2 regions of the Gallintestinimicrobium propionicum genome follow, and region 2 is predicted to be linked to the other one. Evidence: predicted binding sites of a transcription regulator. Region 2 holds the regulator's gene; the other holds the start of a gene.
What was found. The regulator HrcA, encoded in region 2, represses chaperone genes, less so after heat shock. The targets are predictions, from matches to a motif close to TGTTAGCACTCNNNNNNNNNGAGTGCTAACA.
Positions count from the first base shown of each region.

Region 1: the regulator HrcA is predicted to act here: its motif matches at 1,568-1,598, upstream of OCV62_RS16510 (Hsp20/alpha crystallin family protein).

Region 1 covers NZ_JAOQJY010000030.1:7,728-12,358, reverse strand. The annotation lists gene OCV62_RS16515 (diguanylate cyclase domain-containing protein) at 1-1,364, opposite strand, end outside; gene OCV62_RS16510 (Hsp20/alpha crystallin family protein) at 1,767-2,231, shown strand; gene OCV62_RS16505 (Na/Pi cotransporter family protein) at 2,514-4,421, shown strand.
Region 2 covers NZ_JAOQJY010000027.1:17,134-21,764, reverse strand. The annotation lists gene dnaK (molecular chaperone DnaK) at 1-788, opposite strand, end outside; gene grpE (nucleotide exchange factor GrpE) at 872-1,495, opposite strand; gene hrcA (heat-inducible transcriptional repressor HrcA) at 1,525-2,553, opposite strand; gene OCV62_RS15815 (DUF6465 family protein) at 2,960-3,439, opposite strand; gene OCV62_RS15810 (sensor histidine kinase) at 3,596-4,631, opposite strand, start outside.

The DNA of each region.
Region 1 (4,631 bases), on a different contig from region 2:
AAGCCCAGCTGTTTGCGAACAACGGATTGAAGTTCCTTACTGTAAGACATACATCCATTTTTCCCGTGAAGCTTTATTTCATAGAGAGCTGCATCTGCACAGCGCATGAGCTGTGAAAGACTGGATGCAAAGGTCGGATATTCTGCATATCCAAGAGAAATATAAAATTGCTGCTCCCTTCCTCTGCATGAGAATGTTTTGGGAAGGCTGGTGAATTGCTGCAATTGCGCTTCTGCTTCTTCAAAGGTATAGTTAGGGAGAAGAACACAAAATTCGTCTCCACCGTTTCTTCCTAATATGGCATCAGATGGAAAAAAAGCTTTCATGCTGTCTGCAAGACATTTCAATGCCTTGTCACCATAACCGTGTCCATAGATATCATTGATAAACTTAAAGTCATCAATATCAAAAAGTGCAGCCACAAAATGAGTTTTCGGATTTTTAGCTATCATTTTCGCTGCCAATTCATCAAATCCATAGCGATTGTAAATATTGGTAAGGGAATCCGTGTGTGCCAGTATCTGGAATCTGTTTTTATTTTCTTTCGAAGTCAGCCATACACAGGTAAGAACGGACAGAAGTATAACGTTAGCAGTTAATATCACACTGGTTTTTGCTATTAATAAATTGTTTCGCCATCCACATTGAGGAGCTACTTCAAACATCCATTCCTCTTCCCCTATCGTAAAAGTATAAGAAACTGGATTTATCAACGAATCATTTGATTGAGAAACAATGTTATAGGTATCACTCCAGGGAGCATCTGTCTTTGAAATTCTGTATTCATATCCAAAGCTGGAAAGTGCACTGACCGCGTCTGAGAAAATGTCGGGTACACGCAGGACAACAATGGTAAAGCCCCAGAAATATTCCAACCCGTTTTCATCCTTCAGGAAAATGGGATTGCGGACAGCAATTCCAGAGCCGCCCTGTTTCAATTTGAATGGTCCCTGGGTAATGATTGTATGGTTGTCCCTTGCATAACAGGAAATCTTTCCACGATCTTTATCATGGAGCAGATCAATTTTGCCTGCTTCATTTCCTGTGGACGGATAAATATCTGTCACAACACCATTCGGAGCAAGCTGCACGCTTTCAATAGAATCAGACATAAGATTTTCTGCAATCATGTCAAACTGGTTAAATTCTCCAGATTCACTGATCAAAATCTGTTTCAGAACATCCGTAACGTCTATCCCTTCTGTAATCTCATTTTTTATGCGTTCCCCATAGGTTGTTGCATTTAATAATGCTGTTGTATGGTTCTGTGCTGTTTCATGAGAGTCTACTTTGTATAGGATTATACCAACAAGGCATATACCCAGTAAGAAAACGATAAGCGGAATAAGTGTTTTTTGTTTCATCTAACATGCCCTTTTTTTCAGAGGTGTTTTGCAAGACCTCTGTTGATGTCAGTCATGGCGGCTGTTTTTATAGTAATTTTCCCTCACATTGTGTTCCGTGTCAAGATTTCGTACAAGCTAAAATAAGAAGGAGAGCCAAAGCTTTTGGATACTGTTTTTGTCATTTTACAGAGCTCGCAGCGTTCACAAATTCTTCACAAAAAAATTAGCACTCACCTATTGACATTGCTAATAATGGGTGTTATATTACATCTAGAACAAAGGAAAGGGAACAAAAAGAACAGAAGATGCCGAAAACGGAATCGGAGTTCTCAGAAAGCTTTTCTTTGAACCAGATAAAATGACAACCACTTCTGAAAAGGATTCACAGAAGGCATGATAGAAGGAATGGAGGAATGACTTATGTTACTGCCTAGAATTTGGGATGAAGATTTATTTGAGAATATGGATAACTGGATGAGCTGGCCGGATGAGAGTGAGTTCTTCGGTAAGAAGAATCCTCTGTATGGCAAACATGCAAAGAACCTCATGAAGACAGATGTTCGGGAAACCGAGGATGCTTACGAGGTAGATATTGATCTGCCTGGCTTCAAGAAAGACGAGGTTACGATCACCGTTGAAAATGGTTATCTGAATATCAGCGCTGTCAAAGGCCTTGATAAAGACGAAACCGATAAGAAGACCGGCAAGTACATTCGTCAGGAGCGTTACGCAGGCAGCTGCTCCAGAACATTTTATGTCGGCGAAGCCGTTGAACCCGAGGATGTTTCCGCGAAGTTTGAAAACGGTATCCTGCAGCTTCACATTTTGAAGAAGGAAGCAAAGAAGGTAGAAAAGAAAGACAACCGGATCGCAATTGAAGGCTGATCTTTCCGGTATAGGAAGCTGAACATTCCGTCAAAATCTCACCTGATAAAAATCCCGGTGCGTGAAAACGTACCGGGATTTTTTGTCGTATAAGAAGTTTCAATTCCATACAATAAAAACGCTTTGGGAGGATCCCACTGCGGCAGGAAAGGAAAAGGACAATATCCGGCAGGAGAAATGCGCTGGATTTCACCCGAAAGGTTGCGTAAAAAGGCGCAATCATGTAAAATCAAAGTAATATCTTTGAAAAATGAGCGGCAGGACCGCAGCATGGAGGATGAAATGGATATATTCGGAATATTGGCGATGGTCGGGGGACTTGCTCTGTTTTTATACGGTATGCAGGTTCTGGGAGATGGTCTGAAAAGAACGTCGGGCGGACGTCTGGAAGAAATTCTGGAATCGCTGACTTCCAACAAATGGAAGGGCGCGCTGCTGGGCTGTGTTGTCACGGCAGTAATTCAGTCATCGTCAGCAACGACGGTAATGGTAGTCGGACTCGTAAACTCCGGTATTATGAAGCTGACGCAGGCTGCAGGCGTTATTTTGGGGGCGAACGTCGGAACGACCGTTACTTCCTGGATGCTGAGCTTGACTGGTATCGAAAGCAGCAATGTGTTTGTACAGCTGTTAAAGCCGGCGAACTTCTCACCAATCGTCGGTATCATTGGCGTGATCATGCTGATGACCGCTAAAAATGATAAGAAAAAAGATATCGGTACGATTTTGATCGGCTTTGCAGTTCTGATGTTTGGTATGGAAACTATGTCCTCTGCAGTAGAGCCGCTGGCGGGCAATGAGAAATTTACCGGCATTCTGACGATGTTCTCCAATCCGATCCTTGGTATGCTTGCCGGCCTGGTGCTGACTGCGGTTATTCAGAGCTCTTCTGCATCCATCGGTATCCTGCAGGCACTTTCCATGAGTGGAACACTTACCATCGGTTCTGCGATCCCGATTCTGATGGGTGAAAACATCGGTACGGCGATCACTGCGATCCTTTCCTCTATGGGCGCAAGTAAAAATGCGAAGCGTGCAGCGCTGATGCATTTATATTTCTGTATTTTAAAGACAAGCTTTTTCATGGTGCTTTTTTATCTGATCGATGCGATCGTACATTTTTCGTTTATGACAGAGCTTGCAAACCCTTTCATCATTGCCATGATCCACAGTATCTTTAACCTGTCGGCGGTGATTATCATGCTGCCGATATCCGAAGTACTGGTAAAGCTTGCGATGAAGACGATTCCGGTTACTCCGGACGAGCTCGAGGATGTTCCGGTAGAAAAGAGTATTCAGATCCTGGACGAGCGTTTCCTGGCATCTCCGCATTTTGCACTGGAGCAGTGTAAAACAGCCGCAGGCGATATGGCAGAGTATGCCCGGGAAGCCCTGTTGCTTGGAATGGGGCTTGTGACAGAGTTCCATCCAGAACAGGCAAAGCGGGTGGAAAATCTGGAAAATCTTGTGGATTCCTACGAAGATCAGCTGGGTACTTATCTGGTAAAATTAAGCAGCCGGAATCTTTCTACGAGAGACAGCCATACACTGTCCACGCTGCTGCATTGTATCGGTGATTTTGAGCGGATCTGTGACCATGCGATCAACCTCGTAGGATATGCACAGGAAATGGCGGAAAAGGATCTGCATTTTTCTGCCAAAGCAGAAGAAGAGCTGAAGGTATTTACGGCGGCGGTTCAGGATATCATGAACCGTGCGGTAACGGTATTTAAGAACGATGATCTGAAGCTTGCAAAGTCTGTAGAGCCTCTGGAAGAGGTGATCGACGGACTGAATATGGAGATCAAGAGACGCCATATCCGCAGATTGCGGAAGGGAAAATGTACCATAGAGCTTGGACTTACGCTGTCGGATATTACGACCTGCTATGAACGTGTTGCAGACCACTGCTCCAATATCGCAGTATGCCTGCTGCAGGTCAATGAAGACGGCTTCGATACCCATGGTTATCTGGAAATGGTTCGTGATACGGACAATCCGGAGTTCCGCGCAGAGGTGGCAGAATTTGAACACAAATACGAGCTGCCCCGTATGAAGAAGGATGAAATCGATTCTCTGCCGACGATCGCTTTAGAGGAAACAGATACAGCCTCCGGGGAAAAATCAGATTTTCTCAGTAGTCGAATTCAGGAGCGTAAGAAAAAGAGAAAAGACGGGAAAAAGAAATAAAGAAGGCGGTAGATTGACGGTAATATACCCGAACGGGACTGATTGAAAATCCGGTCAGATTTTAAAAGAATGTACCCGGAATCAGCCAGAGCTTCTGATCTATGATTTCGAAAAGACAGAGGACGATTTTGGCGAAACGGGGCGGCGGACGATTTCGGACACGCTTTTTTTCGAAGGAAAGTGAATAAAAACAACGACATTAAATATCGG
Region 2 (4,631 bases):
CCGTTTGCGTTCATGCTGATGAAAGGCAGGTTGATGTTGGTTGTTGTCGCACTGGACAGCTCCTTTTTCGCCTTTTCAGCTGCTTCTTTCAGTCTCTGCATTGCCATCTTATCTTTAGACAGGTCTACGCCCTGCTGAGCCTTAAATTCGGAAACCATCCAATCAATGATCTTGTTATCGAAATCATCGCCGCCCAGATGAGTATCACCATTGGTTGCCAGAACTTCGATAACGCCGTCGCCGATTTCGATGATGGAAACATCGAATGTACCGCCGCCTAAGTCGTATACCATGATCTTCTGTTCTTTTTCGTTGTCAAGTCCGTATGCCAGAGCTGCTGCGGTAGGCTCGTTGATGATACGCTTTACATCGAGGCCTGCGATCTTGCCGGCATCCTTTGTTGCCTGACGCTGAGCATCGTTGAAGTATGCAGGAACAGTGATAACTGCTTCGGATACCTTCTCGCCCAGATAGTTCTCTGCGTCAGCTTTCAGCTTCTGCAGGATCATAGCGGAAATTTCCTGAGGGGAATATTTCTTTCCGTCGATGTCTACCTTGTAGTCCGTACCCATATGTCTCTTAATAGAAGCGATGGTGCGGTCTGCATTGGTAACTGCCTGACGTTTTGCAGGCTCGCCGACCAGTCTCTCACCGGTCTTTGTGAATGCAACTACGGAAGGTGTTGTTCTTGCTCCTTCTGCATTTGCGATAACGGTAGGCTTGCCGCCTTCCATAACTGCTACGCAGCTGTTTGTTGTACCAAGGTCGATACCAATAATCTTACTCATAACTTTTCTCCTTCTGCCTTATCGGCTATCTCAAGCAATGTCTTATGTTCTGTTCAAATCTATGAAAAGCTGCCTGCAGGCTTTTATTCCTGCACAACAGCGACCATGCTGTGACGTACCACGGTGTCCCTGTACATGTAGCCCTTTAAAAGCTCCTGTGCTACAGTTCCGGGTTCCAGCTCATCGTTTTCCACCTGCATCACTGCGTTGTGGAAGTTGGGATCGAACTCTTTGCCGACCGCTTCGATCGGTTTTACACCAAGGTTTTCAAGCTCTGTCAGCAGCTGCCTGTAAACCTTGTTCATACCGTCTACAAAAGGAGCATCCTTTTCGTCTTCCGGTACGGTTGCAAGTCCTCTTTCAAAATTATCTACAACGGGAAGGATCTTTTCGATCACGCTCTTTGCGCCTGTCTCGAACATCGCAGACTTTTCCTTTTCGGAGCGCTTGCGGAAGTTCTCGAACTCAGCCATCTGCCGCATTACCTTATCCTGCAGCTCGTTGATCTGTGCCTTTACGGCATCTTCCTTTTTCTCTTTTTTTCTTCCGGAAAAGAAGCCTTTTTTATCTTTTTCCTCAGAAGCTTCCCCATCTTCCGGGGTTTCTGTATTTTCTGCGGAAGCCTCCGCAGTTTCTTCACATTCTTCCGTATTCCGTTTTTCCTGCGTTTCGGTTTCCGATGTGTCCTGCTTTACTTCCTCTTCCATTCTCTCTTCTGCCACGCCTGTCACCCTTTCTACTTCTTATATAAAGTATCCAACTCGCTCATCAGTGTTTTTAAGGTACCGATGACCTTGTCATAGTCCATTCGTTTGGGGCCGATGATTCCGATTGTACCTCTCATGCCCTCTCCCAGCTCATAGGTTGCAGTTACAACACTGCAATCCTTCATGGATTGAACCGGTGTCTCATTGCCGATATAAACCTGAATACCGGTACCGCTCTCTTCAGAAAGAGAATCCTGAACCAATTCTCCCAATGCTTTCTTTTCTTCGAAAACATTGATCAGCTCACTTGCCTTTTCCCGGTTATCTGTCAGCTCCGGATATTTCAGGATGTTATTGGTTCCGCTGGTATAGATCTTTAAATCCTCATCCGACCGGATCGCTTCGGCAACTGCATCAATCACACCACTTACAATGCCGCTGTGAACGCCTGCCTGCTGCTTCATCGCCGAAATCATTGCAAGATTGATTTCATCAATCGACAGCCCATTCAAATGGGTATTCAACAGGATGTTCAGTTTCAGGAGTGTCGCATCATCCAGATCCTCTTCGACCTGAAGCATCGTGTTCTTGATCACATTGCCTTCTACTACAACAACTGCCAGAAGCTGATGCTCATCTACTTTTGAAAGCTGGATGAATTTCAGCTTATTGCGCTGATACTGGGGTGTGGTGATCATCGCCGCATAATTGGTGTTGGTCGCCAGCACTCTCGCCACTCTCTTTAAGAGAGTGTCCATCTTTTCATCCTTTTCCAGAAGCAGACCTTTTAACTCTTCCACTTCACGTTCCCGCTCACCCAGCATGGTGTCTACATAAAAGCGGTAACCCTTATCAGAAGGAATCCGTCCTGCAGAGGTATGGGGCTGTAAAATGTAGCCCATCTCTTCCAGATCGGACATCTCATTACGGATGGTCGCGGAACTTAAATTCAAATCGGTATACTTGGAAATTGTCCTGCTGCCGACCGGCTCTCCTGTCTCCAGATAGTTCCGAATAACTGCCTGCAGAATTTTCTTTTTCCTTTCATCGAGTTCCACGTTCTCACCTGCTTTCTGATTTGTTAGCACTCAATCAATTGGAGTGCTAACACCTTCTGATGATTACATTACCACTCCCCTATCCTATTGTCAACAGATTTTCCCAAAATACTTGTGAAGATAGTGTGAAAAATAAGCGTGATCGCTTATTTTTCGCACAGCTATTTGTGCCACAGGCGTCACAAAGTAGTTAGGATCGCAGAGCCGAACTGGACGTTCGCCTCGCGATTCCTTCGGCGCAAAGCGCCTGCGGAATGGAGAATTTATGAAAAAAGCAGCCGCACCGGGAAGGATTCGTCCCCGATACGGCTGTTCTTATTTCTGTGTATTATGTACGTTCTGACTCTGCAGCGCCCGCTCAGATTATGGCGACGCCTGCTTTCGATTGCGGTGTCTGCTCAGACACTTAGATTCCGAAGCTTCCGCTCGTTGTACCGTTGATCACATAGTATACTGCGCTCTCTTCCGGCTTTACATACAGCTCAACGCTCTTGAACTCTTCCGGTGCGTTGCCCAGGTCATACTGCCATACATCTTTGGCAATCTCAACCAGTCTCTCAGTTGTGTATTCCTTGCCTGCAAACTGAACGCTTACCTCAGTCTTTACAGCTGCTGCTTTTGTTGCGCGCTTTGCCGGCGCTTTCTTTTCAGCGGTTGCCTTTGCTGTTGTGGTTTTCTTTGCAGCTGTTTTCTTTGCTGCGGGCTTTTCCTCTGCTTTAGCTGCAGCTGTTGCTTCTGCTTCAACTGCTTTTTCTTCTGCCTTTGCTTCAACAGCCTCTGTCTTGGGTTCCTCGGTCTTTACTGCCGCAACAGTCTCAGCTTTTACGGTTTCTTTTTTATTAACGGGTGCCTTTGTTACAGTTTTCTTCACTGTGCTTTTTCTCATAATGATCTCCTCCTTAACACCCAGGTATCCATTCTCCTTGTCATATCATTATCTAGCAATTACCTGAATTTAGTGATTAGTTTACTTCTAAAACCAGATATTGTCAACCTTTCCTCTGTTTTCGCCGAAAAAATTAACGCTTTTTAGAAAATATTTTTACATTTTATTTATTCCGGACATCGGAATTTCGACAAAAAATGTACTTCCGGCTCCAGGCTCACTGGTAAGCCTTACACTGCCCCCATAATACGCCGTGATATGCTTCACAATCGACAGTCCCAGGCCGGTTCCGCCCATTTTTCGGCTTCTTCCCTTGTCCACCCTGAAAAAGCGTTCAAAGACACGTTTCTGATCCTCCGGATCGATTCCTACGCCATCATCCTTTACTTCTATATATACTGCCTCTGGCTCCTGCCAGATTTTTGTCCAGACATGTCCGCCCGGATGGTTGTATTTGATGCCATTGCTGATCAGATTTGATAAAAGCTCCCGCATCTGCTGCAGACTTGCCTGGAGGATCACATTTCCACATGAGCCCGAAATTTCCACCTTACAGGATGCCGCCTGTGGTGTCAGGGATTCCAGGACCTCATCCATCACACTTTTTAAATTTACCTTACTCAGCGTTACCTCCGCATCCTTGCTTTCCAGCCGCGAGATCATCAGGATATCATCGATCAGACTTGTCATATGCTCTGTTTCCTTTAAAATCCTCGCAAGGAAATCCTTCCTGGTCGCCTCATCCTTGACAAAATCCTGACTCAACAGCTCCGCATAGCCCCGCACGGACGTAATCGGCGTTTTAAGCTCATGGGAGGCATTACTGAAAAATTCCTGGCGAATTTTACGGTCCCGCTCCATCTGCACCATCTGCCGTTTGATTTCATCAGAGCGGATATATCCGGAATATCTCGCTGCAACTGCAACGCTTACAACAAACGCAACCATCATTCCGACAAGCAGAAGCGGAAGCACTACGATCATATACCGGAAAAGGCCGGTGTAGGGAATCGACATACGAATAATAGCCTTTCCATCCTCTGAAAGCTTTGCTACATACAGCATCTCCTGACCAAGACTTTCAGAATAACGGGTCGAACTGCCCTCACCCTTTTCAAGTGCCTCCTTTACCTCCTGCCTGTCAAGATGATTTTCCATACCGTCCACATTTTTCAGATCAGAATCAGCAAGC